DNA from 3 places in the Comamonas sp. NyZ500 genome. Region 2 is predicted to be linked to each of the others. Evidence: predicted binding sites of a transcription regulator. Region 2 holds the regulator's gene; each other region holds the start of a gene.
The links. Region 2 encodes sigma-54, which starts transcription at its own class of promoters, with help from an activator protein. Its sites were predicted from a motif close to TGGCANGNAANCTGCTTT; they were not measured.
Positions count from the first base shown of each region.

Region 1: the regulator sigma-54 is predicted to act here: its motif matches at 6,082-6,099, upstream of JAO85_RS09165 (CmpA/NrtA family ABC transporter substrate-binding protein).
Region 3: the regulator sigma-54 is predicted to act here: its motif matches at 7,105-7,122, upstream of JAO85_RS22545 (phenol hydroxylase subunit).

Region 1 covers NZ_JAEIJE010000004.1:272,842-283,174, reverse strand. The annotation lists gene JAO85_RS09185 (Hsp70 family protein) at 128-3,001, shown strand; gene JAO85_RS09180 (tripartite tricarboxylate transporter substrate binding protein) at 3,197-4,225, shown strand; gene JAO85_RS09175 (DUF2809 domain-containing protein) at 4,239-4,664, shown strand; gene JAO85_RS09170 (nitrate regulatory protein) at 4,671-5,996, shown strand; gene JAO85_RS09165 (CmpA/NrtA family ABC transporter substrate-binding protein) at 6,256-7,530, shown strand; gene ntrB (nitrate ABC transporter permease) at 7,557-8,549, shown strand; gene JAO85_RS09155 (ABC transporter ATP-binding protein) at 8,659-9,471, shown strand; gene nirB (nitrite reductase large subunit NirB) at 9,762-10,333, shown strand, end outside.
Region 2 covers NZ_JAEIJE010000003.1:438,686-449,018, reverse strand. The annotation lists gene JAO85_RS07820 (sensor histidine kinase KdpD) at 1-1,179, opposite strand, end outside; gene JAO85_RS07815 (LysR family transcriptional regulator) at 1,568-2,503, shown strand; gene JAO85_RS07810 (DUF2214 family protein) at 2,588-3,034, shown strand; gene argS (arginine--tRNA ligase) at 3,313-5,022, shown strand; gene JAO85_RS07800 (SPOR domain-containing protein) at 5,124-5,828, shown strand; gene JAO85_RS07795 (thiol:disulfide interchange protein DsbA/DsbL) at 5,989-6,639, shown strand; gene lptA (lipopolysaccharide transport periplasmic protein LptA) at 6,770-7,426, shown strand; gene lptB (LPS export ABC transporter ATP-binding protein) at 7,423-8,205, shown strand; gene JAO85_RS07780 (RNA polymerase factor sigma-54) at 8,351-9,952, shown strand; gene JAO85_RS07775 (aspartyl/asparaginyl beta-hydroxylase domain-containing protein) at 10,142-10,333, opposite strand, start outside.
Region 3 covers NZ_JAEIJE010000023.1:17,089-27,421, reverse strand. The annotation lists gene JAO85_RS22585 (transporter) at 1-868, opposite strand, end outside; gene JAO85_RS22580 (catechol 2,3-dioxygenase) at 1,070-2,014, opposite strand; gene JAO85_RS22575 (2Fe-2S iron-sulfur cluster binding domain-containing protein) at 2,025-2,390, opposite strand; gene JAO85_RS22570 (NADH:ubiquinone reductase (Na(+)-transporting) subunit F) at 2,398-3,471, opposite strand; gene JAO85_RS22565 (phenol hydroxylase subunit P4) at 3,531-3,887, opposite strand; gene JAO85_RS22560 (aromatic/alkene/methane monooxygenase hydroxylase/oxygenase subunit alpha) at 3,884-5,494, opposite strand; gene JAO85_RS22555 (MmoB/DmpM family protein) at 5,542-5,835, opposite strand; gene JAO85_RS22550 (aromatic/alkene monooxygenase hydroxylase subunit beta) at 5,847-6,839, opposite strand; gene JAO85_RS22545 (phenol hydroxylase subunit) at 6,881-7,072, opposite strand; gene JAO85_RS22540 (sigma-54-dependent Fis family transcriptional regulator) at 7,378-9,081, shown strand; gene JAO85_RS22535 (GntR family transcriptional regulator) at 9,086-9,838, shown strand; gene JAO85_RS22530 (hypothetical protein) at 10,150-10,333, shown strand, end outside.

The sequences.
Region 1 (10,333 bases), on a different contig from region 2:
CGTGCCAGCCACCGTGCACTGCTTTGGACAGTTGTCGTCGCAGCAGCAGCTCATCCCGGCAGGCGGTTCGGGCATCCGGCTCTTGTTACGATCGGCGACAGAGTTTTACGTGTCTCCGCCTCAGCCCATGCATTCATCTCGCCCCACCTACGCCGTCGGCATCGACCTGGGCACCAGTCACACGGTCGTGGCAAGCGTTGCGCTGGACGCTGCGACAAGCGATATCGCGCTGCTCGATATTCCGCAGCGCAGCACGGCAGGCGAGGTCGTGGCCCAGCCCCTGCTGCCTTCGGTGCGTTACCAGGCCGCCCAGGGCGAGCTGGGCGAGGTCTGGCGCCAACCCTGGCCGCCGCAGGGCGCGGATGAGGCGGCGCCTGCCGTCATCGGCCGCTGGGCGCGAGATCTGGGCGCTGCCGTGCCGGGGCGGTTGGTGGCCAGCGCCAAAAGCTGGCTCTCGCATACCGGCGTGGATCGCACGGCCGCCATCCTGCCCTGGGGGGCTGGCGAGGACGTGGCCAAGGTATCGCCGCTGGCGGCCTCAAGCTCCTACCTGGCCCACGTCAGAGCAGCATGGGACCAGGCCCGTCCCGAAGCGCCACTGCACCAGCAAAGCGTGGTGCTGACGGTACCAGCCTCGTTCGACGAAGGTGCACGTGCACTGACGCTGGAGGCCGCGCAGATGGCGGGTCTGCCGCGCGTGCAGCTGCTGGAGGAGCCCAAGGCCGCGTTTCACGACTGGCTGGTGCTGCAGGGCGATGAGCTGGCTGCGCAACTGGCGGACAGCCGCCTGGTGCTGGTGGTGGATGTGGGCGGGGGAACTACCGATCTGACGCTGATTCGCGTGGATGCATCGGCCGATGGCAGCCTGCCCACACTGACGCGCACGGCCGTCGGCGAGCACCTGATGCTGGGCGGCGACAACATGGACCTGGCGCTGGCCCATCAGCTTGAGCCGGCTTTTGCGCACAAGGCGCCAGACCTGGGCCAGAGGCTGTCCGCACAGCGCTTTGCCCAGCTGGTGCAGCGCTGCCGCATGGCCAAGGAACAGTTGCTGGCGCAGAACGCGCCCGAGCAGATCGGCATCACCTTGCTCGGGGGCGGCAGCAAGCTGCTGGCGGCGACTCAAAGCGTCACGCTGACCCGTGAGCAGGTGCGGCAGTCGGTGGTCGACGGCTTTTTGCCGGTCACGCGGATCAGCGATATGCCCGCCAGGCGGCAGGGCGCGCTGCGCGGCTTTGGTCTGCCCTATCCGGCCGATGCGGCCATCAGTCGTCATCTGGCGCATTTTCTCGCCCAGCATGCAAGTGAAGGTCTGCCCGATACCGTGCTGCTCAACGGCGGAGTGTTCCACGCCCATGCCATGGTTCAGCGTCTGACGCAATTGCTTGGCCGCTGGCGCGGCAGCCCGGTGCGTGTGCTGCACAACCCGCACCCGGACTGGGCCGTGGCGCGCGGTGCGGCAGCCTACGGGCTGGCCCGCCATCAGGCAGAGCTGGCGGCGGCACAGATTGCTACGCCCAACCCGCCTGAAGCACGGGCCGGGCAAGCGTCGGCAGCGATCAAGACCATGGTGCCGCGCATTGGCGGCGGTTCGGCACGCAGCTACTGGCTGCTGCTGCCGGGCAAGAGGGGCGAGGCTCCGCAAGGCCTGTGCCTGCTGCCGCGCGGCACGGAAGAGGGCGTGCGCATGGTGCTCTCTGGCCGGCGTTTTGCGCTCAAGCTGGGCCAGGCCGTGCGCTTCAATGTATTGGCCAACAGCCTGAGCCATGTACCTGCGCAGGCCGGCCAGATTGCAGCTTTGATCGGCGAGGGTTGGGTGGAGCTGCCGCCCCTGGCCACGGTGCTGCCCGCGCCCGAAGGCCGGGCCGCAGCCCAGGTCGAGGTGCAGCTGCAAGCCTGCATGAGCGAGGTCGGCACGCTGGAAGTGCGCTGCGTTGCCATGCAGGATGCGGGCCAGTCCTGGCTGCTGCCCTTTGCTGTACGTGCTGCTTCGGCTTCGGAACCCATAGCTGACAGCGCCGGTGAACAAGGCGCTGAAGGCCCAAAACAGTCTGATTCTTTGGCAGCCAGGCTGCCCAAAGCCGTGGCCCTGGTGGAGCGCATCTTCGGCACGCAGGCGCAGGAAGTGACGGCCCGGGAAGTGCGCCAACTGCGCCAGTCGCTAGAGAGAGTCCTAGGCCCGCGCGAGGGCTGGGAGCTGGGCCTGCTGCGAGCCCTGTTCGATGCGCTGCTGGCCCGCTCCAGGCGCCGCCGTCGCACGGCCGACCATGAGCGCGTTTGGTTCAATCTCGCCGGCTGGTGTCTGCGCCCCGGCGTGGGGGCGCAGCTCGATGGCTGGCGCATAGACCAGGTCTGGGCCTTGTTTGGCCAGGGCCTGGGTCATGCCAAAGAGGGCGCCAATTGGACGGAGTGGTGGGTGTTCTGGCGCCGCGTGGCAGCGGGTCTGAACGAGGCCCGGCAGATGGAGCTGCTCGAAGACGTGGCCGGCCATATGCAGAAGGCCGTGCAGCAGAATACGCGCGGCAAGGCCAGCCATGGCAGCTACGACGACATGCTGCGCCTGTTCGCGGCCATGGAGGCCGTGCCCTGGCAGTACCGCCAGGAAATGGGGCAGTGGATGCTGCAGCGCCTCAGGCGCGAGGATGAAACCGTGCAAACCTGGTGGGCCATAGGTCGCCTGGCGGCACGCCAATCGCTGGCCGCCAACGCCCATCTGGTGATGCCGCCAGACGCGGCGCTGGAGTTCCTGAACGCCACGTTGGCCCAGGACTGGCGCAAGAACGAAACCGCGATGTTTGCCGCCGTGCAGATGGCCCGCATGACGGGCGACCGCGCGCGCGATCTGCCCGATGCCGTCAGGGCGCAGGTGCTGGAGAAGATGCGCAGCAGCGGTGCGCCAGAGCGCTGGATGGCCATGGTCGAGCAGGTGGTGCAGATGGAGGCAGAGGATCACAGGCGCAGTCTGGGCGACAGTCTGCCGCCGGGGCTGGTGCTGCTGTGAAGAGGTTGTGCCGCTGCGGCCAGGCTTTTGGTCACGGCATTTGCAGGAGGCAGCCTCTGCCAAAGACGATGGCCGAACAGTGAGTGCTATTCAGGCCGCTCGGCGAGCGATGCAAGAATGGCCTGTTGCATGGGGCGACAGGCCGGCATGGAGGGCTGGCAGCATCCATGTTCACCACCACAGGAAGTTATTGCCATGAAGTTTGAAGAAGCTGCGCGCACCGAGATGGCGCGAAACGCTGTTTTTATCTCTGCAAACCAACGCCGCTCGCTGCTGTTGGCAGCGGCGGCTGCCGTGATGGTGGCTCCTCTGACGCAAGCATTGGCGCAGGGCGGCAACTGGCCTGCCAAGCCGATTACCTTTGTCGTGCCCCAGGCACCGGGAGGTGCCAACGATGTGATTGCGCGTGCCGTGGCGCAGGGGCTGGAGAATTCGCTGGGCCAGCCCGTCATCGTGGAAAACCGTGCCGGCGCCAACGGCAATCTGGGCACCGGGCAGGTGGCGCGCAGCGCGGCCGACGGCTACACCTTTCTCGTGACGGCGCAAAGCGCCTACACCATCAATCCGGCACTGTATTCCAGGGTGCCGTTCGATCCCATCAAGGATTTCACTCCCGTGATGCAGCTGGCCGTCGCGCCTTATCTGCTGGTGGTGAATCCGAACTTCCCCGCCAGGAATCTGGACGAGCTGGTGGCCTATGCCAAGGCGCATCCGGGCAAGGTGGAATACGCTTCTGCCGGCAATGGCACGCTCAATCATCTGTTGGGCGAGATGCTGAAAAAGCAGAAGAACGTGAGTCTGCTGCATGTGCCTTACAAGGGAGCGTCGGCAGCCGCCACCGATGTGGTGGCCGGCCAGTTGCCGGTGACCTTCGGCAGCTTTCCCGGCGTGATGCCTTTTGTCAGCAGCGGCAAGCTGCGCGTGCTGGGCGTGGCCTCCGACAGGCCCACATCGCTGGCGCCCGAGATCCCCGTGCTGGGCAAGGGCCTGGCCGTGACCAGCTGGTACGGCTTGTTTGCACCGGCCGGTACGCCGCAGCCGGTGGTGGACAAGCTCCATCAGGCCGTCAAGACCGTGCTGGCCAGGCCCGAGATGGCAGAGCGCCTCAAGACTCTGGGCGCCGAGCGCGTGGAGTCCACGCCGCAAAGCTTCAAGGCCATGCTGCCGGCCGAGCTGGCGTACTGGAAGCAGGTGGTCAAGGACTCCGGCGCGCATATCGACTAAAGGGGACGACAGCTTGCTGATACATCTGGCCGCTGCCGGGCCCTTTCGTCGCTCACGGGCGGGCTTGACCCTGCTCATTGCGGCGGTCATTGCCATCGGGCTGGCCTCGCGCCGGGGCTACATGCCCTTTCCCGCCTGGCTGGGCAACTATCCGGGCGATGCGCTCTGGGCCTGGGTGGTGCTGCTGTGCGTGGCCTGGCTGAGGCCGGCCATCACGCGCGGCAAGCTCATGGGCTGTTCCCTGGCCATCGCCTTTGCCATCGAGTTCCTGCAGCTCTATCAGGCCCCCTGGATGCAGGCCCTGCGCGCCAACAAGCTGGCCTATCTGGTGCTGGGCAATGGCTTCGATCCCCTGGATCTGCTGGCCTATGTCGTGGGCATCGGTGTGGGCGCCATGGTGGACTGGCTCTGGGAGAGGCGGCAGCGTCGCCTTGCCTGAGATGGCATGAATCGTGCTCGTCGTCCATGGAATCAACATGACGACAAGCACTACCCCATGAAAACGCCTCTGCACTATCTGGTGGCTGCAAGGCAAAGCGAGATTGCCGAGCTGGAGCAGATCAGCCGCGCCAGCAGCCTGGTGGCGAGCATGTCCGAGCTCGTCCATGCGCTGCAGAAAGAGCGCGGTCTCTCGAATATCTTTCTGGTCAGCGGTGGAGCACAGGCGCAGCAGAGCCTGCTCGATCATGGCCTTCATGTGGACCGGGTCATGGAGCGGGTCTGCCTTGCGCTTGAAGAGCTGGGTGCGCGGGCGCCGGGCGCGCATGGCGCTCGCCTGTTCAACGCGATCGCCAATGCACTGCAAGGCTTTGAAGCCCTGCCGCTGCTGCGCCGCCGGCGCGATGCGCTGCAGCTGAGTGCCGAGGATTGCACGCAGGCGCTGATCCGCATGATTGCGGCCTGCCTGACCGTGGTGTTCGAGGCGGCGGACAGCGCTTGCGATCCCGATATTGCGAAATTGCTGGTGGCGCTGTTTCATTTCATGCAGGGCAAGGAGCTGGCGGGCCAGGAGCGCGCCACGGGGGTTGCGGCGTTTACCGTAGGGGTCGGCAAGTCGGAGCGTCAGCGCCATTGGCTGCATCTGATCGAGTCGCAGGAGCGCTGCTTTCAGGTGTTTGCAGACTTCGCCAGTCCCTCGGGGATGGAGCGCTGGCAGCAGCAATGCGGGGCCTGCCCCGATATGACGGTGATCGAGCGGCTGCGTCGAATGGGCTGCACGGCGGGGGACGGCGTGCTGCTGGACTGCAGCTTGAGCTCGCCATGGTTCGAAGCCTGTTCCAGCCGGCTCGATGCCATGCACCAGATTGAGGCATTCCTGGCCGAGGAGCTGCAGGTCCAATGTCTGCGCAAGCTGGAGCAGGCCGGTACAGCGCTCTGCCAGCAACTGGCGCTGCTGGAGATGCAGCCGCAACCAGGGACTCGTGCCGAAGCGGCTGCGGCCTTTCTGGGGGCCACGCAGTCAGCCGCCTCCTTGCCTGCGGAGGGGGCGTATGGGCTGCAGCTCGAGAAAAGCATTGTCTTGCTGGTGCAGGAGCAGTCCATGCGCCTGCAGGACATGCAGACCGAGATCGACAAGGCGCGCGCCACGCTCAAGGAGCGCAAGACCATAGAGCGGGCCAAGGGCGTGCTGATGAACTACCGCCAGCTCGGCGAGGGCGATGCCTACAAGCTGATCCGCCAGACGGCCATGAACCAGAACCGGCGCATGCTGGATGTAGCCGAGGCGATTCTGGCCACGGTGGACCTGCTGCCGGGTAGCACCAATTCATAGCCTTGGCCGCGCGGTGTTTGTTGCGCTGCACCAAATATGGGCCAGAACCGGAAGCGCAAAGCATGCTCCGCCTCTGATCACGGTCTGGCATGGTTTGTGCATGACTGTTGATGTCAAGCAGACCAAAGGCGGTCGCGCTTAAAGCGTTATTACGAGTGACCTGGGACAACGGCGTCCTTTTCTCCTCACACCCGAGGAGGGAAGGGCGCCTTTTTGTTTTCCGGATCGCCTTCACCACGATTCTTGATGGAGTTTTCTCATGAGCCAGCGCCTTCCTTCGTCTACTGTTCCTGCGCCCGAGCCTGTATCTGCCGGTGGGCGGCGCGAGTTTCTGCGCGTGGCTGGCGCCGCCGCCCTCTATGGCTCGCTGGGCCACCACGGCGCCTGGGCCGCAGGCTCCGACGCGCCGGAGAAGAAAGAGGTCAGGATAGGCTTCATCCCGCTGACCGATTGCGCCAGCGTGGTCATGGCCTCGGTGCTGGGCCTGGACCAGAAATACGGCGTGAAGATCGTCCCCAGCAAGGAAGCGAGCTGGGCCGGCGTGCGCGACAAGCTGGTCAACGGCGAGCTGGACTTCGCCCATGTGCTCTACGGCCTGCTCTACGGCCTGCATCTGGGCGTTGGCGGCCCCAAGAAGGACATGGCGGTGCTCATGGGGCTGAACAACAACGGCCAGGCGATCACGCTGTCCAAGGCCCTGGCCGACAAGGGGGCGGTCGACGGAGCCAGTCTGGCGAAGGTCATGGCCAGGGAAAAGCGCGAATACACGTTTGCCGGTACCTTCCCCACCGGTACCCACGCCATGTGGATGCATTACTGGCTGGCGGCTGCGGGCATCAATCCGTTATCCGAGGCCAAGCTGATCACCGTGCCGCCGCCCCAGATGGTGGCCAATATGCGCGTGGGCAATATGGATGGCTTCTGCGTGGGCGAACCCTGGAACCATCGCGCCATCATGGATGGCATCGGTATTACGGCCAACACCACGCAGGACATCTGGAAGGATCACCCCGAGAAGGTGCTGGGCACCACGGGCGAGTTTGCGCAGAAGAATCCAAACACCTGCCGCGCCGTGATGATGGCGATTCTCGAGGCCAGCCGCTGGATCGATGCCAGCCTGCAGAACAAGACGAAGATGGCCGAGACCGTGGCCCAGAAGTCGTACATCAACACCAGTGTGGACGCCATCAACCAGCGCATTCTGGGCCGCTATCAGAACGGACTGGGCAAGACCTGGGACGACCCCAACCACATGAAGTTCTTCAACGACGGGGCCGTGAACTTCCCCTATCTGTCGGACGGCATGTGGTTCCTCACCCAGCACAAGCGCTGGGGTCTGCTCAAGGCCCATCCCGACTATCTGGCCGTGGCCAGGCAGATCAACCGCATCGACCTCTACCAGCAGGCGGCAAGCCAGCTCAAGGTCAGCGTGCCCAAGGATGTGCTGCGCACCAGCAAGCTGATCGACGGCGTGGTCTGGGACGGCAAGAACCCTGCCCAGTACGCCGACAGCTTCAAGATCAAGGCCGCCTGAGGCCGCCACCTTAACGGAGAACCATCATGGTCAGTGCCGTACTTCACTCACCGCTCGAACTCGATCCTCCGCACGATCCGCAACTGGCAGCCCAGGCGGCCAATGATGCGCTGCTCGAAACTTCAAAAGAGATAGCTGCCGGCACAGAACTTGTAAAGGCTGAAGTGGAAAAAGATATCAAACCCAAAGCGATAGTCACGGCTCCGGTTGCGGTGGCGCCCAGCCGCTTGCGCCAATGGGCTGAACAGCTATTTGCTCAGGTCCTGCCTCCGCTGCTGGGGCTGGCGCTGCTGGTCGGGCTGTGGTCGCTGGTATCGAGCAGCACAGGCAAGAGCATTCCGACCCCGGCCGAGACCTGGGAGCAGGCCCTGCAGGTGTTCAGCGATCCCTTCTACCGCAACGGGCCCAACGACCAGGGCGTGGGCTGGAATGTGCTGTCCTCGCTGCAGCGTGTGGCCCTGGGCTTCGGTCTGGCGGCACTGGTCGGCATTCCTTTGGGCTTCGTGATCGGGCGCTTCGGCTTTCTGTCGCGCATGTTCAATCCCTTGATCAGTCTGCTGCGCCCGGTCTCGCCGCTGGCCTGGCTGCCGATCGGCCTGCTGGTGTTCAAGGGCGCCAATCCGGCAGCCATCTGGACCATCTTCATCTGCTCGATCTGGCCCATGGTCATCAACACCGCCGTGGGCGTGCAGCGTGTGCCCCAGGACTATATGAATGTGGCGCGCGTGCTCAATCTGTCGGAGTGGAAGATCGCCACCACCATTCTGTTTCCTGCCGTGCTGCCCTATATGTTGACGGGCGTGCGCCTGGCCGTGGGTACGGCTTGGCTGGTGATCGTGGCCGCCGAGATGCTGACGGGCGGCGTGGGCATAGGTTTCTGGGTCTGGGACGAGTGGAACAACCTCAACGTCAAGAACATCATCATCGCCATCTTCGTGATCGGCATCGTGGGCCTGGTGCTGGAGTGGGCCCTGGTCAAGCTGGCTTCGGCCTTTACGTTTGAAGAGGTCAAGACTTAACCCACCCCTGAGCCGCGCCCTCGGGCGCGTCACTCCCTCAAGGGGGCGCCACCGGTGGCCCGGCAAAGCCGGCGCCACGGTGGCCTCGGAAAAAAGCAAGGAGTACCTCATGCATACATCTCTCAGCACCAAGTACATCGAGATCCACGGGGTGGAGCAGACCTTCAAGACCGCCAAGGGACTGTTTCCCGCGCTGCGCGACATCAATCTGAACATTGCCAAGGGCGAGTTCGTCAGTCTCATCGGGCATTCGGGCTGCGGCAAGTCGACGCTGCTCAATCTGATTGCCGGCCTGACCATTCCCACGGGCGGTGCACTGCTGTGCGCCAACAAGGAAATCAAGGGCCCTGGGCCCGAGCGTGCGGTGGTCTTCCAGAACCATTCGCTGCTGCCCTGGCTGAGCTGCTGGGGCAATGTGCACCTGGCCGTGGAGCGTGTCTTCGGCAAGCGCGAAAGCAAGGCACAGCTGGCGCAGCGCACCGATGCGGCGCTGGCCATGGTGGGCCTCAGCCATGCGGCGCAAAAACGCCCCGGCGAAATCTCGGGCGGCATGAAGCAGCGCGTGGGCATTGCGCGTGCCCTGTCCATGGAGCCCCAGGTGCTGCTCATGGACGAGCCCTTCGGCGCTCTCGACGCCCTGACGCGTGCCAAGCTGCAGGACGAGTTGCTGGAGATCGTGGCACGCACCCAGAGCACCGTGGTCATGGTCACGCACGATGTGGATGAGGCCGTACTGCTGTCCGACAAGATCGTGATGATGACCAACGGTCCCGCTGCCACGATTGGCGAGGTGCTGCATGTGGCGCTGCCACGCCCGCGCAGCCGGGTGGAACTGGCCGAGGATGCCCAGTATCAAAGCTATCGCAAGGCGGTGATCGACTTTCTCTACACGCGCCAGGGCCATGTGGAGAAGGCGGCCTGAGCCTTTTTGATTTCAAGCTGCATGGCGCCTTGGGGCGCCATGTTTGTTTTGCACAGCAATAAAGCGGCCATGCACAAAAGCAGTGCATGCCGCGGGATGGAATAGTCTCTGCAGGCTGAGAAAAGCTGGCACAGCAATTGCGTGTTGTTCAGCGTGGCCAAGGTGGGTCACCGGGGGATGGTGCAAGGCTGGACCAGAACCCACAGACAAAGACGTCTACGCGTTCATGCAAGTCATGAAGCGCGCAGACGTCTTTTTTTTTGGCTTTGCAAATGCCCACGGGGACTCAGATGAAAAAATCCAAACTGGTCATGATTGGAAACGGAATGGCAGGCGTGCGTGCGCTGGAAGAGCTGCTGGCCATTGCCCCCGATCTGTACGACATCACGGTCTTCGGCGCCGAGCCGCATCCCAACTACAACCGCATTCTGCTGTCGCCGGTGCTCGCTGGCGAGCAGACGCTCGGCGATATCGTGCTCAACGACTGGTCCTGGTACCAGGACCACCATATCCTGCTGCACGCCGGCTATACCGTGACGGCCGTCGACCGGGCCCGGCGCACGGTGCATGCGGTCAATGCCCAGGGCGAGACCGCCAGCGCCGAGTACGACCGCCTGATCATGGCGACGGGCTCCAGGCCCTTCATCCTGCCCATCCCCGGCAAGGACCTGGAGGGCGTGCTGGCCTACCGCGACATCGCCGATACCGAGGCCATGATCGATGCGGCCAAGACGTTCAAGCATGCAGTGGTGATCGGCGGTGGCCTGCTGGGACTGGAAGCGGCCAACGGCCTCATGAAGCGCGGCATGCAGGTCACCGTGGTGCATGTCGGCGACTGGCTGATGGAGCGCCAACTCGACGA
Region 2 (10,333 bases):
TTGGGGAATGACCAGGCGCATGATCGTGCCATGCGGGCTGTGCGGCAGAGCTTGTACTGTACCTTGGTGCAACTGCAAGACCGAATGCACGATGAACAGGCCCAGGCCGGCCCCGGGGCGGCTGTGGTTGCCGCGCGAGCCTTTTTCGAACAGACGCGGGAGCAGCTCCTCGGAAATGCCGGGGCCCTGGTCCACGACTTCCAGAATCAGCGCCAGCGGCTCGTCGGACTCGGAGATGCGCAGCTGCACCCGGGTATCTGCGGGCGCATAGGCCAGGGCGTTGTTGAGCAGATTGCGAAGCGTCAGCCGCATCAGCGCCGGATGCAGCTGTACGGTGCGTGCCGTGGTCAGCCATTGCACATCGATGCGCGGGCGCAGGTCGGCCGCAATATCGTGCAGCACCAGCTTGATCAAGGTCGGCAGATCGGTTTCGCTGGAGGCTCCGGCCTTGCCGCCAGCGGCCAAAATCGTGCCGGCGGTCAGGGTGTTGTCCAGTGTGCCTATCACCTGCTGCAGCACATGCTCGGCGCGCAGCAAGGCCCTGGCGGCGGGCGCGGCATCGGCCAGATGCAGATCTTCGATGGCCTTGAGCGTGGCCTGCATGGCAGCGGAGGCATTGTTCAGCGGCTGGCGGATTTCATGGGAGAGCAGCTGCAGCATTTCGTTGTGTTCGCTCAGCATGGCCGTGCGCCAGTCCAGCAGGGTACGCAACCTGTCGAGCTCGCCCGCGTCCTGGCGGCTGCTGCGCAGTTGCTCGTGCAAGGCCTGCAACTGCTCGCGCTGGCGTGCAATGACTTCACCACACGCATATTCACGTCCTATGTCGCTGAGCTGCATCAGCACCTCGTGCCGCCCCTGGGCATCGGCTGAGCCGGGCGTGAGCTGTATGCGGCGGTGGTGCTGAGAACCGGAATCACCGGGCCGTATGTCGTCATATTCCTGGTGCAAGCCCTGGGCGGCGGCGGTAAAGCGCGGGCCGTGGACTTGCCAGATCTGGGCTGGCAGCAGACCCTGCAGCGGCTGGCCGATGGGACTTGCGTCCTCTGGCATATCCAGCCATTGGCACCAGGCGGGAGTGGCCATGAGCAGCAGCCCTTCGGCATTCCAGAGCGCACAGCCCTGGCCGGAGCGGCCCAGCAGATCGGCCAGATGGGCGGCAGAAACGGGTGAAAAGCTCATGACGGCGGGCGGCAGCGGATTTGTAAATGTGTTTTGCAAATCATAGGTTTAACGTCTGGCTCTGCCCAAGAGCTCATGGCGCCGGCGAATAAGCGATATTCCTGCCTCAGGGAAAACGGTAAATTTTGATATAAACATATATAAACATCAAAGATTCACTGTCAACTTGTGACTTCTAAGTAAGATATATCGCAATGAAGTCGCATGCGGGACAGGCATGCAGCGCTGATTGATGACTTTTGTAGTGATAGCAGTCAGCGCTCTTGTTTAAAGAACTTTCGATAAAAACATTTGAGAAATCAAGACTGCTTGTGCGGTATGTGCTCTTGTATTAATAGTGCACGCTACCGCAGCAGGAGACAACACGGACCAGACAGGAGCAGCGGTCATGGACAAACTCAAGGCATTTGAGTCTTTTGTATCGGTAGCGACCAGGGGCAGCTTGACGGCTGCCGCCAAGGCCGAAGGTGTGGCGCCCGCCATCATGGGGCGCCGTCTGGACGCTCTGGAAGAGCATCTGGGCGTCAAGCTCATGGTGCGCACCACGCGTCGCATCTCGCTGACCCATGAAGGCAGCGCCTTCCTTGAGGATTGCCAGCGCCTGCTCTCCGATGTGTGCAATGCCGAGGCCAGCGTGTCGGCCGGCGGCGTCAAGGCCACGGGCCATCTGCGCATCACGGCGCCTGCCGGTTTCGGCCGCCGCCATGTGGCGCCGCTGGTGCCGCGCTTCCGCGACCTGCACCCCGATGTCACCATCTCGCTGAACCTCAGCGACCGCGTGGTCGATCTGGCGGGCGAGGGCTTCGATTGCGCGGTGCGCGTGGGGGATCTGCCGGACTCGGCCCTGGTCAGCGTGCGCATTGCCGACAATCGCCGCCTGTGCGTGGCCACGCCCGGCTATCTGGAGCGCCGTGGCACGCCCAAGCACCCCAGCGAACTGACCCAGCATGACTGCCTGACGCTGTCGTCCGACGCCTCGCAGACGCGGGGTTGGGCCTTCCGCATCCCGCATCCCGAAAGCGGCACCAGCGAGGTCGTGCACTTCAAGCCGGGTGGCCCGCTGGACTGCTCCGATGGTCAGGTGCTGCACGACTGGTGCCTGGGGGGCTGGGGCATTGCCTGGCGCAGCACCTGGGAGGTGGAGGCCGAGATCGCCGCCGGCCGCCTCGTGCCCGTGCTGGAAGAGTTTGCTGCGCCGCCCAACGGAATCTTCGTGGTCTTCCCCCAGCGCAAGCACATGCCGCTGCGCGTGCGCATGTGGATCGACTACCTCAAGCATCACTACAACCAGCCGGACTTCTTTCGTCTCGGCGTGGATCTCTGAGCGGGCCTGAAACGGTAGACAATGGACCGGTCGCCGTGGCCTGATAGGGGCCGCTGAACCCGTCCTTTTTTCTACTGTGAAGCCATGACCTTTGAAGCTGTTCTTGCCAGCGCCCATCTGCTGGCGATTCTGACCCTGGTGGTGTTTCTGACCAGCCAGGCCGCCCTGTGCCGTGTGGAATGGATGAATGCCGCCGTGGTGCAGCGTCTGGCCAGGCTGGACATGATTTACGGCATTGCCGCCATCGTCCTGCTGCTGACCGGCATTGCGCGCCTGCTCTGGGGCGTCAAAGGCATGGGAGCCTATACGGCCTCGCCGCTGTTCCATCTCAAGATGACATTGTTCGTCATCGCCTTTTTGCTCTCGCTCAAGCCCACGCTGACCTTCCGCCGCTGGAAGAAGACGCTGGATGCCAGCGGTCAGCTGCCGGCGCCCGAGGAAATCAAGCAGACTCGTAAATGGGTGATGTGGCAGGGCCATGTGGTGCCGGTGATCGCCGTGGTTGCCATCTTCTGGGCGCGCGGTATGTAGGCCTGTGCCAAGCTGTGCGAAAGGTAAAGGCCGCCGCAAAGCGGCCTTTCTCACGTCTGCAGCATTCAGAAGCTGCCGCGCAGCTTGAGCATCACATTGCGCGGATCGCCATAGTGGCTGTCGTTGACCAGGTTGCCAATCAAGGAGCAGCAGCGCTTGTCGAAGGTATGGCCGGCGAAACATGCGGATACCGCCCTGCAGCCTGTGAACCGGCCCTGGAACAAGGGTGTGGCGCCAGCGATTCGGCAGGACTTGAATCCGGCACGTAAAATCCCGCGATGCTCTCCGTCAAACAGGAATTGCTCGCAGCCCTGGCTGCTGAGCTCGAAACACTCTCGCCCGGCGCCGGCGCACGCGCTGCGTTTGAAAACCCCAAAGTGGCAGCCCATGGCGATTTCGCCTGCACGGCGGCCATGCAGCTGGCCAAGCCTCTAAAGGCCAACCCGCGCGCCCTGGGCGAGCAGCTCAAGACCGCGCTGGAGGCTACAGCCGCCTTCCAGCAGTGGGTGGATGCGATTGAAATCGCGGGTCCGGGCTTTCTCAACATTCGCCTCAAGCCTGCTGCCAAGCAGGAGGTGGTGCGCGAAGTGCTGGCGCAAGCCCAGAAGTTCGGCTACCAGGCCGATCGCGGTGAAAACATCCTCGTCGAGTTCGTCTCCGCCAACCCCACCGGCCCTCTGCATGTGGGCCATGGCCGCCAGGCTGCGATCGGCGACGCCATCAGCAACCTCTATTCCACCCAGGGCTGGAAGGTTCACCGCGAGTTCTATTACAACGACGCGGGCGTGCAGATCGACACCCTGACCAAGAGCACCCAGCTGCGCGCCAAAGGCTTCAAGCCTGGTGACGAATGCTGGCCCACCGACAGCGAAAACCCGCTGGCCAAGAATTTCTACAACGGCGACTACATTGCCGACATCGCCAAGGCTTTCCTGGCCAAGGAAACCATCAAGGCCGATGACCGCGAGTTCACCGCCAACGGCGATGTCGAGGATTACGACAACATCCGCCAGTTCGCCGTGGCCTATCTGCGCAACGAGCAGGACAAGGACCTGCAGGCCTTCAACCTCAAGTTCGACGAGTACTACCTCGAGTCCAGCCTCTATGAAAACGGTCATGTCGAGGCGACGGTCAACCGCCTGATCGCCAACGGCAAGACTTATGAGCAGGACGGCGCGCTGTGGCTCAGGTCCACCGACTACGGCGACGACAAAGACCGCGTGATGCGCAAGACTGACGGCGGCTACACCTACTTTGTGCCCGATGTGGCCTATCACATCCAGAAGTTCAAGCGCGGCTTCACCAAGGTGGTGAACATTCAGGGTACGGACCACCACGGCACCATTGCCCGCGTGCGTGCCGGCCTGCAGGCTGCCGATGTGGGCATCCCCGAGGGCTACCCCGACTACGTGCTGCACACCATGGTGCGCGTGGTGCGCAACGGCGAAGAGGTCAAGATCAGCAAGCGCGCCGGCTCCTACGTCACGCTGCGCGATCTGATCGAGTGGACCAGCAAGGATGCCGTGCGCTTCTTCCTGCTCTCGCGCAAGCCCGACACCGAGTACACCTTCGACGTGGATCTGGCCGTGGCCCAGAACAACGACAACCCCGTGTACTACGTGCAGTATGCCCATGCGCGCATCCAGTCCGTGCTGCGCGCCTGGCAGGAGGCCGGCGGTGCAGGTCTGGCGGCACTCAAGGATGTGGACCTGTCCGCTCTGGAAGGCCCGCAGGCCCAGGCGCTGATGCTGCTGCTGGCCAAGTACCCCGAGATGCTGACTGCTGCTGCCGAAGGCAACGCACCGCACGACGTGACCTTCTATCTGCGCGATCTGGCCTCCAGCTATCACAGCTACTACGACGCAGAGCGCATTCTGGTGGACGACGAAAAGGTCAAGCTCGCACGTCTGGCCCTGGTCGCTGCCACGGCCCAGGTGTTGCACAATGGTCTGGCGGTGCTGGGTGTGAGCGCACCCGAGCGCATGTAATCCCAGTTTCCTGTCCATCGATCACCTTGCCGGCCTTGCCTGTCAGGGGGCGATGGATCTGAGAATGGAATAACTGAAGCAGAAAGCGTTAAGCGACTGATATGAAGAACCAGCAACGCGGTGGAACCATCCTGGGGCTTATCTTTGGCATGGTCATCGGTCTGGCTGCGGCCCTGGCCGTGGCCATCTATGTGACCAAGGTGCCGGTGCCCTTCCTCAACAAGGGTGGAAACAACACTCAGCGCGATGCGGCCGAGGCCGAGCGCAACAAGAACTGGGACCCCAACGCACCGCTGCAGAGCCGCCAGCCTGCACCGCCCCCGGTGACACCACCAGTTCCCCCGAGCGACGTGACGGTGTCGCCGCCCACACCTGCGGTACAACCTACTGCAACCGGCGGAGTCACCACGCCGCCGCCACCCTCTACGCCGGAGAAGCCTGCCAAGCCTGCATCGGGTGATCCGCTGGGTGACCTGGTCAAGGAGCGCTCCGCCGCCGCCGACAAGGCAGACAAGGCGCGTGCAGACAAGGAAAAGGCGGCCGCGCAAACGGCATCCTCTTCGGACTCTGCGTTCAACTACTTTGTGCAGGCCGGTGCTTTCCGCGGCCAGAGCGAAGCGGAAGCGCAGCGTGCCAAGCTGGCCATGCTGGGCTGGGAGTCGCGCATCAGCGAGCGTGAGCAGAATGGCATCACCGTTTTCCGCGTGCGCGTGGGGCCGTTCAGCAAGCGTGACGATGCCGAGCAGCTCAAGGGCAAGCTCGACGGTGCGGGCGTGGACTCGACTCTGGTGCGCGCGGCCAGATAACAAGACCCCTGAGGCGCTGCGCGCCGGGGGACTGCAGCGTAGCTGCGGGGCGGCCCTTGCTTGAGGCCTCTGGCTTGTGCCATTGGTAGTTTTGACAAAGCTGAACTTTTTTGGGCCTGTTGGCTCTGATACTGCAGACCTGATACAGGAGTTTGTTTAGATGAAACGTCGCGAATTCTCTCTGGCTGCCTCGGCAGCTGCTGCCGGTGCCCTGAGTCTGGGTGCCTCCTCCAGCTGGGCCCAGGGCGCTGCGCCCAAGGAAGGCAAGGACTACATCAAGCTCGGCAAGCCCGCCAGCGTGAGCGCGCCGGCCGGCAAGGTCGAGGTGGTCGAGTTCTTCTGGTACAGCTGCCCTCATTGCAATGCCTTCGAGCCCCAGTTCGAAGCCTGGGCAAAGAGCCAGCCTGCCGATGTGGTAGTGCGCCGCGTGCCCGTGGCCTTCAATGCCTCTTTCGTGCCTCAGCAAAAGCTGTACTACGCTCTGGAGGGCATGAACCTGCTGCCCCAGCTGCACGCCAAGGTGTTCCGCACCATCCACGTGGATCGCAATCTGCTCAAGACCGACGACGCCATCTTTGACTGGGTCGGAAAGCAGGGCGTGGATCTGGCCAAGTTCAAGGAAGTCTACAACTCCTTCACCGTGGCCAACCAGGCGCGCAAGGCCGCTCAGCTGCAAAACGAATATGACGTGGAAGGCGTGCCCGCCATGGGTGTGGCCGGCCGCTACTACACGGACGGCACCAAGGCCGGCAATATGGACAATGTGCTGCGCGTGGTCAATGCGCTGGTCGCCTCCAGCCGCAAGGCCTGAGATCAGGCAGCAGACGTCAGTGACGTTTGACGCCCAGCAAGCCCGCCGTCGTGCGGGCTTTTTTGTGGGTGTTTTTTACGCAAGTTGCAAAAAGGGAATGACTACAATGGATGCAAGAAACGTGCCTTCCATGAAAAAAACACTCCTACCTCTTGCGCTGGCCTGCGCCCTGGCAGCAGCGACCGGCATTGTCCATGCCGAAAAAGCCGACAGCGCCAAGCCCATGAATATCGAGGCGGATGCGTTGCGTCATGACGAGCTGCAGCAGACCAGTGTCTTTACTGGCAATGTGGTGATGACCAAGGGCTCCATCGTGCTGCGCGGTGCTCAGCTCGATGTGCGGCAGGACGCCGAGGGCTATCAGTACGGTGTGATCAAGGCCGAGGCCGGCAAGCGAGCGTTCTTCCGTCAGAAGCGCGATACCGTGGCCGGTCAGCCCGAGGAGTTCATCGAGGGCGAAGGCGAAGTCATCGAGTACGACGGCAAGGCCGATATCGTCAAGTTCATCCGTCGTGGCGAGATGCGCCGCTACCGTGGCGGTCAGCTCAGCGATCAGGTCACGGGCTCCATCATCGTCTACAACAACATCACCGACGTCTATACCGTCGATGGCCAGAAGACCAGCGGCGGCCTGCCGAGCTCCTCCGTGGGACAGGGTGGCCGTGTGCGCGCCATCATGGCGCCCAAGGACGGCACCCCGGGGGCACAGCCCAAGCCTGCAACACCTGCCACGCAGCTGCGCCAGAGCATGACGCTGGGCGGTGAGAAAGCCGACGAGAAGAAATGAGCGAGCCGACTTTCTCCAGCAGCCGCAGCGGCGAGTCCGACAGCCGCCTGGAGGCCAAGCATCTGGCCAAGTCCTACGGCAGCCGCAAGGTGGTCAAGGATGTGTCCCTGTCCGTGCAAAAAGGCGAGGTGGTCGGTTTGCTCGGCCCCAACGGTGCGGGCAAGACCACATCGTTCTACATGATCGTGGGCCTGGTGCGCAGCGACGGCGGCGAGATTTTCATCGACGGCCAGCCGGTGGGCGGCATGCCGATTCACCAGCGTTCGCGCCTGGGCCTGTCCTATCTGCCCCAGGAAGCCTCCATCTTTCGCAAGCTCAGCGTGGAAGACAATGTGCGCGCCGTGCTGGAGCTGCAAAAGGACGAGCAGGGCAAGACGCTGACGCGCGACGAGATCGAAAAGCGCCTCACGGGCTTGCTGCAGGAGCTGCGCGTAGAGCATCTGCGCCAGTCACCGGCGCTGGCGCTGTCCGGCGGTGAGCGCCGTCGCGTGGAAATTGCCCGCGCCCTGGCCACGCAACCGCGCTTCATTCTGCTTGACGAGCCGTTTGCCGGCATCGACCCGATCGCGGTGATCGAGATCCAGCGCATCATCGGCTTCCTCAAGGAGCGCGGCATCGGCGTGCTGATCACCGACCACAACGTGCGCGAGACGCTGGGCATCTGCGACCACGCCTTCATCATCAGCGACGGCCATGTGCTGGCCGAAGGCACGCCCGAGGAGATCGTGGAGAACGCCGATGTGCGCCGCGTCTATCTGGGCGAACATTTCAGAATGTGATGACCCCCACGCTCCCTCACTTTGTGTGGTCGCTGTCCCCGGAAGGGGCCCTGACCGGCTGCGCCGGGGTTTGCCCTGGGGCGGCCCGGCGGCAAGTCCATAGCACTGCGCGCGTTTGCGATGATTGTCTGGGAGCCGCGCCTCGATGAAGCCAGGTCTCTCGCTACGCGTTTCGCAGCATTTATCGCTTACGCCGCAGCTGCAGCAATCCATTCAGCTGCTGCAGCTCTCCACCCTGGAGCTGGCGCAGGAAGTCGAGCAGATGCTGGTCGACAACCCTTTTCTGGAACGTGCGGGCGATGAGGCAGAAACTGCGGGGGATGCTCCTGTAGATGTAGCTGCTAGCGCCAGTGAATACAGCACTTCAGATGGTATTCATGCTGAAAGAGATGCATCGCAAGCGCAACAAGCTACTGAAACGGTAGCGGAGACATCAAACCCCGAAACCCCGGAAACGCTGAACTGGGAGGCCGACGGCATGGACGGCCAGGACGGGGAATGGGGCGGCGAATCCAGCAGCGAGTGGGATACGCCCTCGGCCAGCAGCTCCACGCGCAACCGCGACGGCGATGACGAAACCGATGCCATCGATCTGGCGCGCGAGCACCAGAGCCTGACCGACTTTCTGCACCGTCAGGCGCTGAGCCTGCATCTTGGTGCGGCGGACATGGCTGCACTGCGCTTTCTCATCGAGTCGCTCAGCGACGACGGCTATCTCGAGGATTCCCTGCAGGAGTTGGCGCAGAGCCTGGCTGGCGACGACTTGGAGGAGCGCGAGGAGCTGGAGCAGCACTTTGCCATTGCGCTGAAGCTGCTGCAAAGCCTGGAGCCCGTGGGTGTGGGCGCGCGCGATCTGGCCGAGTGCCTGCAGCTGCAGCTGCGCGATCTGATCCGCACGGCCGAGGACGAGGGCACGACCGAGGCGCATATGAGCCGGCTGCTGCTGGCGCAGGCCATCTGTGCCCAGCCCATGGACCTGCTGGCGCGGCGCGATCTGCGCAAGCTCACCAGCCTGTGCGGTGCGCGAGAGGAGCAACTGCGCGAAGCCATGGCCCTGATCGCCAGGCTGGAGCCGCGTCCGGGGCGCCGCTTTGTCGACGTGGAACGCCATATCGTGGTGCCCGATGTCATCGTGCGCCCGGTGCGGTCCGGCTCGGGCCGGGTGGACTTCTCCGTGCAGCTCAACCCCGAGGTCATGCCGCGTCTGCGCGTGCACGACATCTATGCCGGCGTGCTGCGCCGCCACAAGAACAGCGACGGCCATGCGGCGCTGCAGCAGCAGCTGCAGGAGGCGCGCTGGTTCATCAAGAACATCCAGCAGCGCTTCGACACCATCTTGCGTGTTTCCGAAGCCATCGTGGAGCGGCAGAAGAACTTCTTTGTGCATGGCGAGCTGGCCATGCGCCCGCTGGTGCTGCGCGATATCGCCGACACCCTGGGCCTGCACGAGTCCACCATCAGCCGCGTGACCACGGCCAAGTACATGGCCACGCCCCAGGGCACTTTCGAGCTCAAGTATTTCTTCGGTTCGGGCCTGGGCACGGAAACCGGCGGCAGTGCTTCCAGCACGGCCGTGCGTGCGCTGATCAAGCAGTTTGTCGATGCCGAAGATGCCAGAAAGCCGCTGTCGGACGCCAAGCTGGCCGATATGCTCAAGGAGCAGGGCATCGAGTGCGCGCGCCGCACCGTTGCCAAATACCGCGAGCAGCTCAAGATACCGACGACCACGCTGCGCAAGGCGCTGTAGGGCACCGCAGAAACAAGAAAGCCGCTGATGCATCGCACAGCGGCTTTCTTGTTCTGCATTTAGGGCGGGAGCCTTGATAAGGCATTCCTCAAGCAAGGGGCAGCGAGCAAGAGCCGCCCTTGCGGCGATGCTGCCGTCCCCCTTGGGGGCGCCCGGCCAGGGGAAGGCGCGTAGCGCCTCAGGGGGTTATCAAGAAACCAACCACCAGATAAACCAGACCAGCACGCCGATCATCAGGCCGAACTTGAGGATCTTGTAGAAGGTCGGATTCCAGTCACGGAAGGCACGGCGGTACTTGCCCGCATAGAACGAGATCTTGAACAGCTTGCTGATCATGCCGCGCGGATCGCCCTCGTTGTTGGGCGAGCTGGCGGCGGCCAC
Region 3 (10,333 bases), on a different contig from region 2:
AGCGCACCAGCGAACCCTTGGGCAGGGCCCCCGTGCCGGCCGTGGCGCTGACTTCCTTGTAGACCGCGCCCTTGAGGAACATGCCTGCACCTGGCACCGGGTAAACCAGCTCGGCGCCCAGTGCATGGCGCGAGGAATGCTGGCTCGTGGCACCCGGGCCTTTGTCATCGCTGATCTGCCACTGGCTGTAACCCACCAGGCCGGCTTGCACGGCACCAAAATGCTTGCCCAGACCCCATTCCAGCGTCACCTGGTTGCCGTTGCGAAAGCCCATATCGTTCTTGCCGTTACGCTCAAAACGCATAAGACCCGAGGCCGAAATGGTCTTGGCAGCGTCGAAGTAATAGGTCAGGCCACCGGTGAGCATGGTGCTTTTGTAGCCCTTGCCCGGCGAGGCCGGGTCGCGGCTGCTGGCCGAGTCCAGCCAGATCCCGGCACCGGCCACGGCGTCCCACTGCGGTCCATGCCAACCCAGCACCAGCGGGCCCAGATAGACGTCGCCCACACCCGAGCGGCTGTCGGAAATGCCGGCCGCATTCACCGTGAGCGAGGTGCGCATCACCGGCACGATGGCTTCCATGCCGTAGTCCGCGCCCAGCAGCTTGTAGTTGGTGATCCAGACAAAGCGGTTGGCCAGGGCCGTCACGGTTCCACGGTTGTGGCCGGGCAGGTTGTCGCTGCTACCCGGCGCGCGGAAATCGTTGATGTTGTAGTTCACCATATAGCCGAGGTAGTACATGCCGGGCGGCGGCACGCTGGGGCCTTGCATGCCCTCCACACCGGGGACGTAATGGCCTTCGGCCTGCAAGGCCGTGGCTGCCAGCGCGCCCAACAGGGCCAGGGCAGCAGATGCAATCTTGTGGTTCATCTCTATCTCTTTCTTGTGGGTTCACAAATGTCTCGGGGGTCCATGGGGCTGTGCAGGGGCCCTGCGCCAAAAACTGGCGCGGCCCAATCAGGGTTGCCGCGCAAGGGCCGCCCTGCAGCGCTGGCAGCGTCCCCCTGCCCGCATCGCTTGCGATGCGAAGAGCGGGGGGAAGGCGCGAAGCGCCTCAGGGGGTGTTCCCTTTCAGGTGTACACATCCGTAAACGACGCCACGAGCTCACCCGTGTGATAGAAAATGCCGCTGCCCAGACGGTCCTCGCTCCAGGTGGTCACGGGGCGATCGGGCTGGGCCAGATAGCCCAGGCCGGCAAAGGTCTCGTTGCGGTTGCCGCTGGGGTCGAAGAAGTAAATCGTCTCGCCGCGCGTGATGCCGTGGCGCGTGGGAGCCACATCGATGCGCACCTTGTTCTTGGCCATGACGTCGGCGGCCTTGAGCACGTCGTGCCAGGAGTCCAGGAAGAAGGCGATGTGGTGCAGGCCCGAGGTGGGGCCGCCCACAAAGGCGATGTCGTGCGGCGTGGTGGAGCGCGCCATCCAGGTCGCGGCCTGCATCTTGCCTTCGGGGCCGACCAGAATCTGCTCGGTCAGGAAGAAGTCCATGCACTCTGCCATGAAGCGGGTGTTGTCCTCCACGGTGTTGATACCGGCCTCGGGATTCATCTCGCACATCAGCAGACAGTGGTCTATCCAATGCGCGCCTGCGCCCTTGAGGCCATCGGGCCAAGGGTCGGGGTTCAGAGAGCCCACGTCTGTGCCCACGCACTCCTTCTTGGCGTACAGGCGCATCTCATGGCCGCTGGGCAGATTGAACTGCAGCATGCGACCCACCGTGGGCTGGCTGCCTTCGGGCAGCATGGTGGTCTTCACACCCCAGGCCTCGATACGTGCCTGCAGGCTGTCGAGGTCGGCATCGTTTTGCACCTTGTAGGCCACATGGTTGAGCCCGGCGCGATCACTTTGCGTGAGGATGAGGGAATACTTGTCCCACTCGTCCCAGCATTTGAGGTAGACATTGCCCGCCGCATCGCGCAGCGTGACCTTCATGCCCAGCACGTTTTCGTAGTGCTTGAGCGCTGCATCCATGTCCATCACGCGCAAGTTGGCGTGGCCGATTCGCATTACACCCATGTTTGTCTCCTTAGTTGCTTGTTGGTGTGTCGTGGGTTGTGGGCGCAGGGGAAGCCGCCCGCAGAAAAAATGGTTTATGCAGGCGCTGTGCCACCGCAATGCGCACGGCTTCCATCGGGGCGACACGGCAGGCCAGGGTGTAGCCCTGATCACGCTCGAGATCGCTCACATGGGCACAGCTCACGGGGCCCAGATGGCGTACCGCACCTTCGAGCACCTGCACCTTGCAGACGCCGCAGCCGCCGTTGACGCAGCCCACTGGAATGCCTTTGCGCCCCAGGCGCAACATGCCGCTCAGCAGGCTTTCGTGGGTGCCGCAGGCATAGGTATCGCCGGTTTGCTCAACGCTGACTTGCACGTTTTGCATGGCTGTCATGGCTGCCTCAGACACGCTTGAACAAGGGGCTGCGCGTGCCTTGCGCATCGGCGGCCGAGAGGAATTTCTCGGTGTAGATGTCACGCTCAAACAGCCGGCCCTGCATCAGGGTGGAAATACAGGCCTCGACCATGGGTGGTGGCCCGCACAGATAGGCTTTGCAACCCGCAAAGCCGCCTTGAAAATGGGCTTGCGCAGCCTCGTGCACAAAGCCACGTGCGCCTTGCCAATCCCCGCAGTCCTCGCCCGATATCGCGGGGATGTAGGTGAAATGCGGGTGCTGCGCGGCCAGGGCGCGAAACTCGTCGTCGTAGTACAACTCCTCGCGCGAGCGCTGGCCGTAGACCAGGGTGATGGGCTGCTCGCAACCATTGGCCAGCAGCTCCAAAATCATGGCGCGTGGACTGGAAAGCCCCGAGCCCCCTGCCATGAAGACCATGGGCTGGCGTGCCGAATGGCGCACAAAAAAGCGCCCATAAGGCCCGGCCAGCTGCAGGCTGTCACCTTCGCTCAAATGCTCGTGCAGCCAGCCCGTGCCCGCGCCGCCCGGCACCAGGCGCACATTGAGCTCGATCTCCTGGGCGCAGCCATCGGCGCCAGGCGCGTTAGCGATGGAAAAAGCGCGCGAGCCGCCCTGCACCTCGCTCAGACCGGGTATGCGCAGCTGCACATACTGGCCCGCCTGGTAGCGCATGGACTGCTCCAGGCGCAGGTGCAAAGCCTTGATGGTGGGCGTCAGATCGACGATGCGCACCACTGTGGCCGCAAAGTCGCGCACGGGGATGATTTGCGCATCGGGCTCGTCCTCGAAATCGGCCTCGATGGTGGCATCGGACTGCAGCGTGGCGCAGCAGGCCAGCGTCATGCCGTCCTCGCGTTCCATGTCCATCAGCGCGAAAGGATTGGCCGCGCCGTGGTCCACCTCGCCGTCGCAAACCTGGACCTTGCAGGTGCCGCACAGGCCGTGGCCGCAGGCGTGGGGAATGTAAATACCCTGGCGCAGAGCGGCGTCCAGCAGGGTCTGGCCTTCCTCCACTTCAATCGAGGCGCCCAGGGGTTCTAAGGTCAGTTGGTAGCTCATATCGTCTCGCTCTCATTCCTGCAGCGCCGGCCAGGCCAGCGCTGCAACCGCCAGGGTGGTTAGCTGTAAGAGCCTTGGATGCCGATCAGGCCCGGGGTGCGAAAACGGATCACGTCCTTGTGTGTCAGGCCGTTATCGGCCAGCGACTTGGAAGCATCGGGCGACCAGGGTTGGCCCGACTTGAACCACTGCACCTCACTCCAGTCGATGCGTGCAAAGTCGGGGTGGGCGCCGTAGACATCGGGCAGCACGGCCTGGGCCAGCGCACCGAAAGGCATGTCGGGCGGCAGCGGCAGGGCCACGGGCGAGCAGAACATCAGGTGGTCTTCCCAGCCGATATAGAGCAGAGGCGCGGGAAAGTTCTCGCGCACATCCTTGGCGGGAAAGCGATAGGGCTTGAGTGCGGTGACGCTCATGGCTGGGCCTCCTGGCTGGGGTTCGCGGAAGCGTTACTGGCTGCGTGGTTGGCCGAGGTTGCCGGTGGCGGATCGCCGCGCCAGGCCGCGAAATTGCGCTGGTCCTCCGATCCCTCAAAGTCCATGTTGTCGCGGCCCACATTCATGCCATACCAGTCCAGCACGGCAGCCAGCGGGTCAAAGCCTTCGGCCGTGGGGTCCACATCGGGCTTGAAGCAGTTGCCCTGGTAGATCTGGTGCACCGGCAGCCAGGACTGGACAAACTTCTCGGGCTCGTCGTCGAAGACATGCTTGCAGCCGTCGCTGCAGAAGTGGTATTTGCTGCCCTCGTAGTCGGATTCGCGGTAGCAGATCCTGGTGGGGTCACCGGGCTCGGTGAAGCCCATAGGGATCTGGCAGGTGGTGCACAGCATGGGCAGGGTCTTGCTGTAAAAGCGCTTGCCGGCCTGCTGCTCGGCACGGTAGTGCTCCAGGCGAGGACGGTAGTGCTTGTCAAAGCTGTCCGGGTATTTTTCAGACAGCCACTGCATCTCCTGCTCGCCGGGCACCCAGGTGTGAAAAGGTGCGGCTGCCGTGTAGTTGTAGAAGATGTTCCAGGCCTGGTGGCTGATGTGGTCCTTGCCTTCGCAGGCCAGCTTCCAGCCTGCGGGCTCGCGGATGCCGTAGCGCGCCAGGTCGCGGAACAGAGCGCCGCCGTTTTCCTCGGCATACATCTCCCAGGCTTCCTTCCAGCTCATCACGCGCTTGGGCAGCATGTAATCCTGCATCATGGCCACCAGGGTCAGCACGCGGTAGCCGCGCCAGAACCATTTGTCGATCCAGCGCTGCACGATGGGCACGTTGCCCGGGTCCTGCTCCAGCATGAACTTGATGCATTCGATGCCCAGCGTCATATGGCGCGACTCATCGCTTTGCGCCGAGAAGCCAAAGGTCACGGTGGACAGATCGCCGTTATGCGCCGCGCCCGACATGAAGGGCACGAACAGCAGATTGGTCAGCACATATTCGAAGGAGAAGCTCACTGCCGTGAGGAACTCGAACGGACCTGCGCTCAGCGCATCTTCAAAAAAGGACTTGGGCACCGACAGAAACCAGACCCGGTCGAACCAGTGGCTGGAGCTGTGCATGCCGTTGAAGTACTTGTTGTAGTTGGACAGCGCATGGGTCTCGGTCTGGAAGTGACGCAGCTCGTCGATGGACTGCATCTGCGCCGCCACGCGTGCCCCCGCACCGGTGAAATGCCGGCCCGCATGGGCAAAACCGCGGTGGGCGTAATACTCCAGCGGCACCACGCCCTGAATAAACAGCTTGAGCGCGTTGAGATAGCGCGCATCGGTCACGCCCAACTGGCCGTTGTTCTGGGCAAAGGCCTCGATCACGGCGTAGAGCTTTTTCTCTTTTTCGCCTTGGTACTTCCAGTAGGCGTCCATGGTCAGGCGGAAGGGGTCTTCCCACTTATCCCAGTCGTGGATCTTGATACCCTCGAACTTGTCATAGGGGAAGACCTTGTCCATGGGCTGGTAGCTGGTCTCCCAGCCCAGGCCACGTGTCATGGCGGTGTAGCGGTCCTTGAGGCCCAGCTTTTTCTTGATTACGGGTGCGTCCATGGTGTCTCCTTGGATGGCGTTGTCTGGTGGTGTTCGGGGAGCGGTTCTTACTGGTTCCAGCTCAGGGAGAACTCGTCGTCGTCCTCATCCACATGGCCGGACAGCGTGACCAGATTGATCTGGATCTGCTGCAGCTCGTAGGGGCGACCGGTCTGCTCTTCAATGCTGGCGCGACGTATGACCAGGCGGCCGGGGGCGTCGATTTTCACGAGACCGGGCGAGTAGACGGCCTGGGCGTGGGTGTTGTCGGCGAGGATGGCATCCACCACGGGACGCGATTCCTCGTTGTCCTGAAAGGCGATGAACACCTTGGAGACGGGGGTGCTGGCAGATGTGCTCATGGCGCTGCTCCTCAGATGTCCAGACCGGCCTTGCGGGCACGGGCATCCAGGCTTTGGCGGACTTCGCTGAGCACGGCTGCGCCACGCGCACCCAGGGCCAGTTCGGCCACGGCGGCCAGTGCCACGCAGGCATGGTCGGCATAGCTCAGATACCAGTGCGACAGCTGGCTGCGGTTGTCTGCGGATTCGGTTGCAGCTACCTTGACCACGGCATCGATCCAGCGTGCGGTCTCGGTGTGCCACTCGGGCATGAAGGCCGTGAGCATGGCCACGGCCGTGCCGCCCTGCACCGTGACATGCTCGTCCACGAAGTGGTTGTAGATCAGGGGATAGAGCAGTCCGTCGAGCACCATGTTCTGGGCCACGAACAGCTCCATGGGGTCCTGCACCACAAGCAGGTCTTCCACCAGATGGCGCAGCGGCTGCCAGGCCGGGTGCTGCATCCAGTCGTTCTTGCCGGCTTCGAGCACGCCGGGCTCGTCCATGACCAGGCCCAGGCGCGTGAGGTACTGGGCCACGCCCAGATGGTCCATGGCATGCATCATGGCCGGAGCCGTGAAGGGCGTACCGTAGCCACGTGAGCAGATCTGGCTGTTGTTCATATTGCCGCCCCAGGCCACATGACGCAGCGGCATCAATACATCGCAGGCCTTGGCGCGCAGGGCATCGGACATCTTGCCGGCCAGGTTGCGCGACTCCACAAACTGGTAGTTGGCTTCCACGGCCTCCTGCTGCTTGGCACGGGTCATGGTCCAGGTGGCGTAGTAGTACTGACGTGGATCGCGCAGCGCGTTCCAGTCGGCCATGCGGATCGCCGTGCGGCCGGTGTCGAACAGCTCGAACTCAGGCTCCCACAGCGGCCGGTAATGGAAATGATGTGTGGGCTGCACGCCCAGCGTGGCCTCCAGATAGCGCGACGCGGGCTTGTCTCCCGTGTAAGCTGCCACGCGGGCAAAGGTATGGCGCAGCGGCTGTATCTCGCGCGCCGAAAGCTCGATGTTCATGGGCTTGTCTCCTGTGTTGTCGTGGGATGCGTGAGTGATGGTCAGAGCAGCCTGGCTTTCTGGACCTGGCAGAAGGCCTCGAAGTCGGCCTCTGTCATGGCCAGCTCCACCGTGAGTTCGGGCCAGCCCACGGAGAACTCAAAGTCCACAAAACCGTTGGCACGCTTTTGCAGCACGCGCACCGAGCGGCGCGTGAGATCGCAGGCGGGAAGATCGAGAGTGCTTGTTTCCATGAGGGGCTCCTGGCGGGTCTGTGGCTTTTGCAATTGCACAGCCCGTGCCAGTTCATGGAAATATCGATAAATCAAGGGTTACTCCCTAAATTTATGCGTGTTTGAGCAAGCTGGGGAGCAGTGATTCCAGGGCAAACCCTAGGACGGCATCCACAGTGCTTCAGTTCCTACTGCGCTGCAGCATGACCAAATGATCAAGCACCCCAAGCAAAGGTGCGCAATTCATCAATTACGCCAGCAGTTCAAGGCCGGGGATGCGGGTCAATCCCGTAGCCAGAATTCGATGTTTTATCGATAGTTTTCTCATGCCCCACACTCCTCCCGCCTTACCCTCCGATGCCGATTTGCGCAGCCAGGTCCGCTTCTCCACCGAAGACGGACTGATCTGGCTCTCGGGCCAGCGCATGTTGCTGCTGCATCTGGCCTCTCTTCACGCCCTGCGCCGCGAAATGATGAACACCATGGGCCCCGATCACACGCGGCGCCTGCTGCTGCGTGCCGGCTATGCCGCAGGTGAGCGCGATGCGTTGCTGGCACGCCAGATAAGGCCCACAGCCAGCCTGTTCGAGATGTTTGCCGTAGGTCCCCAGCTGCACCGGCTGGAGGGTGCGGTGCGCGCCACGCCGGAAATCTTTGAGGCCGATGAGCAGGCGGGCCACTTTCAATGCGTGGTGCGCTGGGAACACAGCTGGGAAGCGGAAATCCATTTGCGCGAATGGGGCCCCCAGGACCAGCCCTCGTGCTGGATGCTGCTGGGTTATGCCTCGGGTTACTCCAGCGCGTTCTTCCGTCGCCCGGTGTTTTTCAAGGAAATGCAGTGCTCCACCTGTGGCCACGCACACTGCCTGATAGAGGGCCGGTTTCAACATGAGTGGCCCGATGGCGAACAGATCGCACGCGACTACGACCCCGACTCCATGCTGGTACGCCTGGATGAGCTGCAGTCTCAGGTCGAGGCCTTGCGCACCGGCCTGGCCCCTTGCGACAGCCAGGGCCCGTTGCTGGGCCATTCACGTGCCTTTCAGGCCGCGCTGGAGTTGCTGTCCAAGGCAGCTCCCACCCAGGTTACGGTGTTGCTCACGGGCGAGACCGGCGTGGGCAAGGAACGCTTTGCGCGCGCCCTTCATGCCATGAGCCCGCGTGCCGACAAACCCTTTGTGGCAGTGAACTGCGCGGCCCTGCCCGCCGACCTGATAGAGAGCGAGCTGTTCGGCGCCGAAAAAGGCGCCTTCACCGGCGCCACAGCCACGCGCATAGGGCGCTTTGAACGCGCCCATGGCGGCACACTGATGCTGGACGAGCTGGGCGAGCTACCCCTGGCCGCCCAGGCCAAGCTGCTGCGCGTGCTGCAAAGCGGCGAGGTGGAACGCCTGGGCGGCCACCGCAGCACCCAGGTCGATGTACGCGTGATCGCCGCCACCAATGTGGACCTGGAGAAAGCCGTGGAACAGGGGCGCTTTCGGCGCGACCTGCTCTACCGCCTCAACGTCTACCCCATACGCATCCCTGCGCTGCGCGAGCGCGTGGACGATATCGAGCTGCTAGCCATGCATTTGCTGCAGAAATACTCGGCCTTGCACGGCAAGCCGGCCCCGGGCTTCAGTGACCGGGCGCTGACCGCGCTGCGCGGCCACAGCTGGCCCGGCAATGTGCGCGAGCTGGAGAACCTGGTGGAACGCGGCCTCATCCTCACGCCGACCGGCGAACCCATCGATGTGGCTTGCCTGTTCCCCCAATGGAGCGATAACGGCCAAAGTACCATAGACGACCAAGGCCATCTGGCCCAGGCCTGCGGCACAGATGGCGATCTGCATACGGCCAGTGTCTACGACAGCATGCAGCACCAGGGGCTTTCGCTGGACGCCCTGGAAGACGGGCTGCTGCAAGAAGCCGTGCGCCGCGCCAGCGGCAATCTGGCCGCAGCGGCCCGCGCCCTGGGCATGACCCGCCCCCAACTCAGCTACCGGCTCTCACGCATCCGCGAACGCACAACAGGTACCGAGGAGTAAACGCTTGGCCAAGAAATCCTTTATGCAATGCCTGGCCCTGCCCGAGGTTGAATCCAGCGGCGGCGAGGCATCGCGCACCCTGACCGAGCAAACCTATGCCCGGCTGCGCACCGACATTGTCGAAGGCCGCCTGCTGCCTGGCAGCAAGCTGCGCATAGAGCATCTGCGCCAGGCTTACGAGGTCGGTGCAGGCACCTTGCGGGAGGCGTTGACGCGCCTGGTCAGTGATGCCCTGGTCACAACCGAAGGCCAGCGCGGCTTTCGCGTCTCCACCATCGCCATGGACGACCTGCAGGACATCACCCGCCTGCGGGTACATATCGAAACCCATGCACTGCGTGAATCCATACGCCATGGCGACGCGGCCTGGCGGTCCCAGTTGCAGGCCAGCTATGACGAGCTCTCGGCAGCCGAGCAACCGCTGTCCAGCGACAACCGCCGCCAGTGGGAGGCCTTGAACCTGCGCTTTCACGAGACCCTGCTCTCCGGCTATGCATCCCCTTGGACATTGAAGGTGCTACGCCTGCTGGCGCGCCATAGCGAGCGCTACCGCTGCTACGCCATGGAGCAGCCCGCGCTCACCCGCGATGTGCATGCCGAGCACCAGGAGATCTTCGAGCTCGCCATGGCTGGCCACGAGGCCCGCGCGGCCCTGGCCCTGGAAGCCCATATTTGCACCACCCCCCATCTGCTGCTGCAGGCCATGCGGGAAGGCAAACTGGTGTTGCCTGGCATCCGGCCGGAAGGGGAGGTATGAACTGCAGCACAGTTTTATCATTTTGATATCCGTCTGTGCTGGATAGGAAAGTGCCAGAGGATAGACAGGGTATGTCTACCTGTCTAAGAGCAGTCCATCACTCGATTGCCGTTGCCATTCAGGCCACTGACCACGAATAACTCCGTAGGCCAGCATTCGTCAGAGGCTTGCATGAATCAAGCCGACTTCCGCTTTTGGCCGGGACGCGACCGTCTCAGAACGAATACGAAAGGACTTTCCTAGTTCTGCGCTGATGCCCAATGATCAGCATGGATGCTCGAAAGTCCCATCGGATTCAACTGGAGAATGCCATGACTGAGCTGACCGATGGGCCCATCGTGCGAGTGGGCGTCGATCTTTCCAGGCGGTTCTACCAAGTGCAAGCGGTGGATCAGTGGGGCCACCTGGTACTTGCTAAATCCCTATCTCCCGAGCGCTTTTATGCATGGTGCGCCATTAAGCGCGTCGGCCATACCAATCAGCTTAATGAGCGCA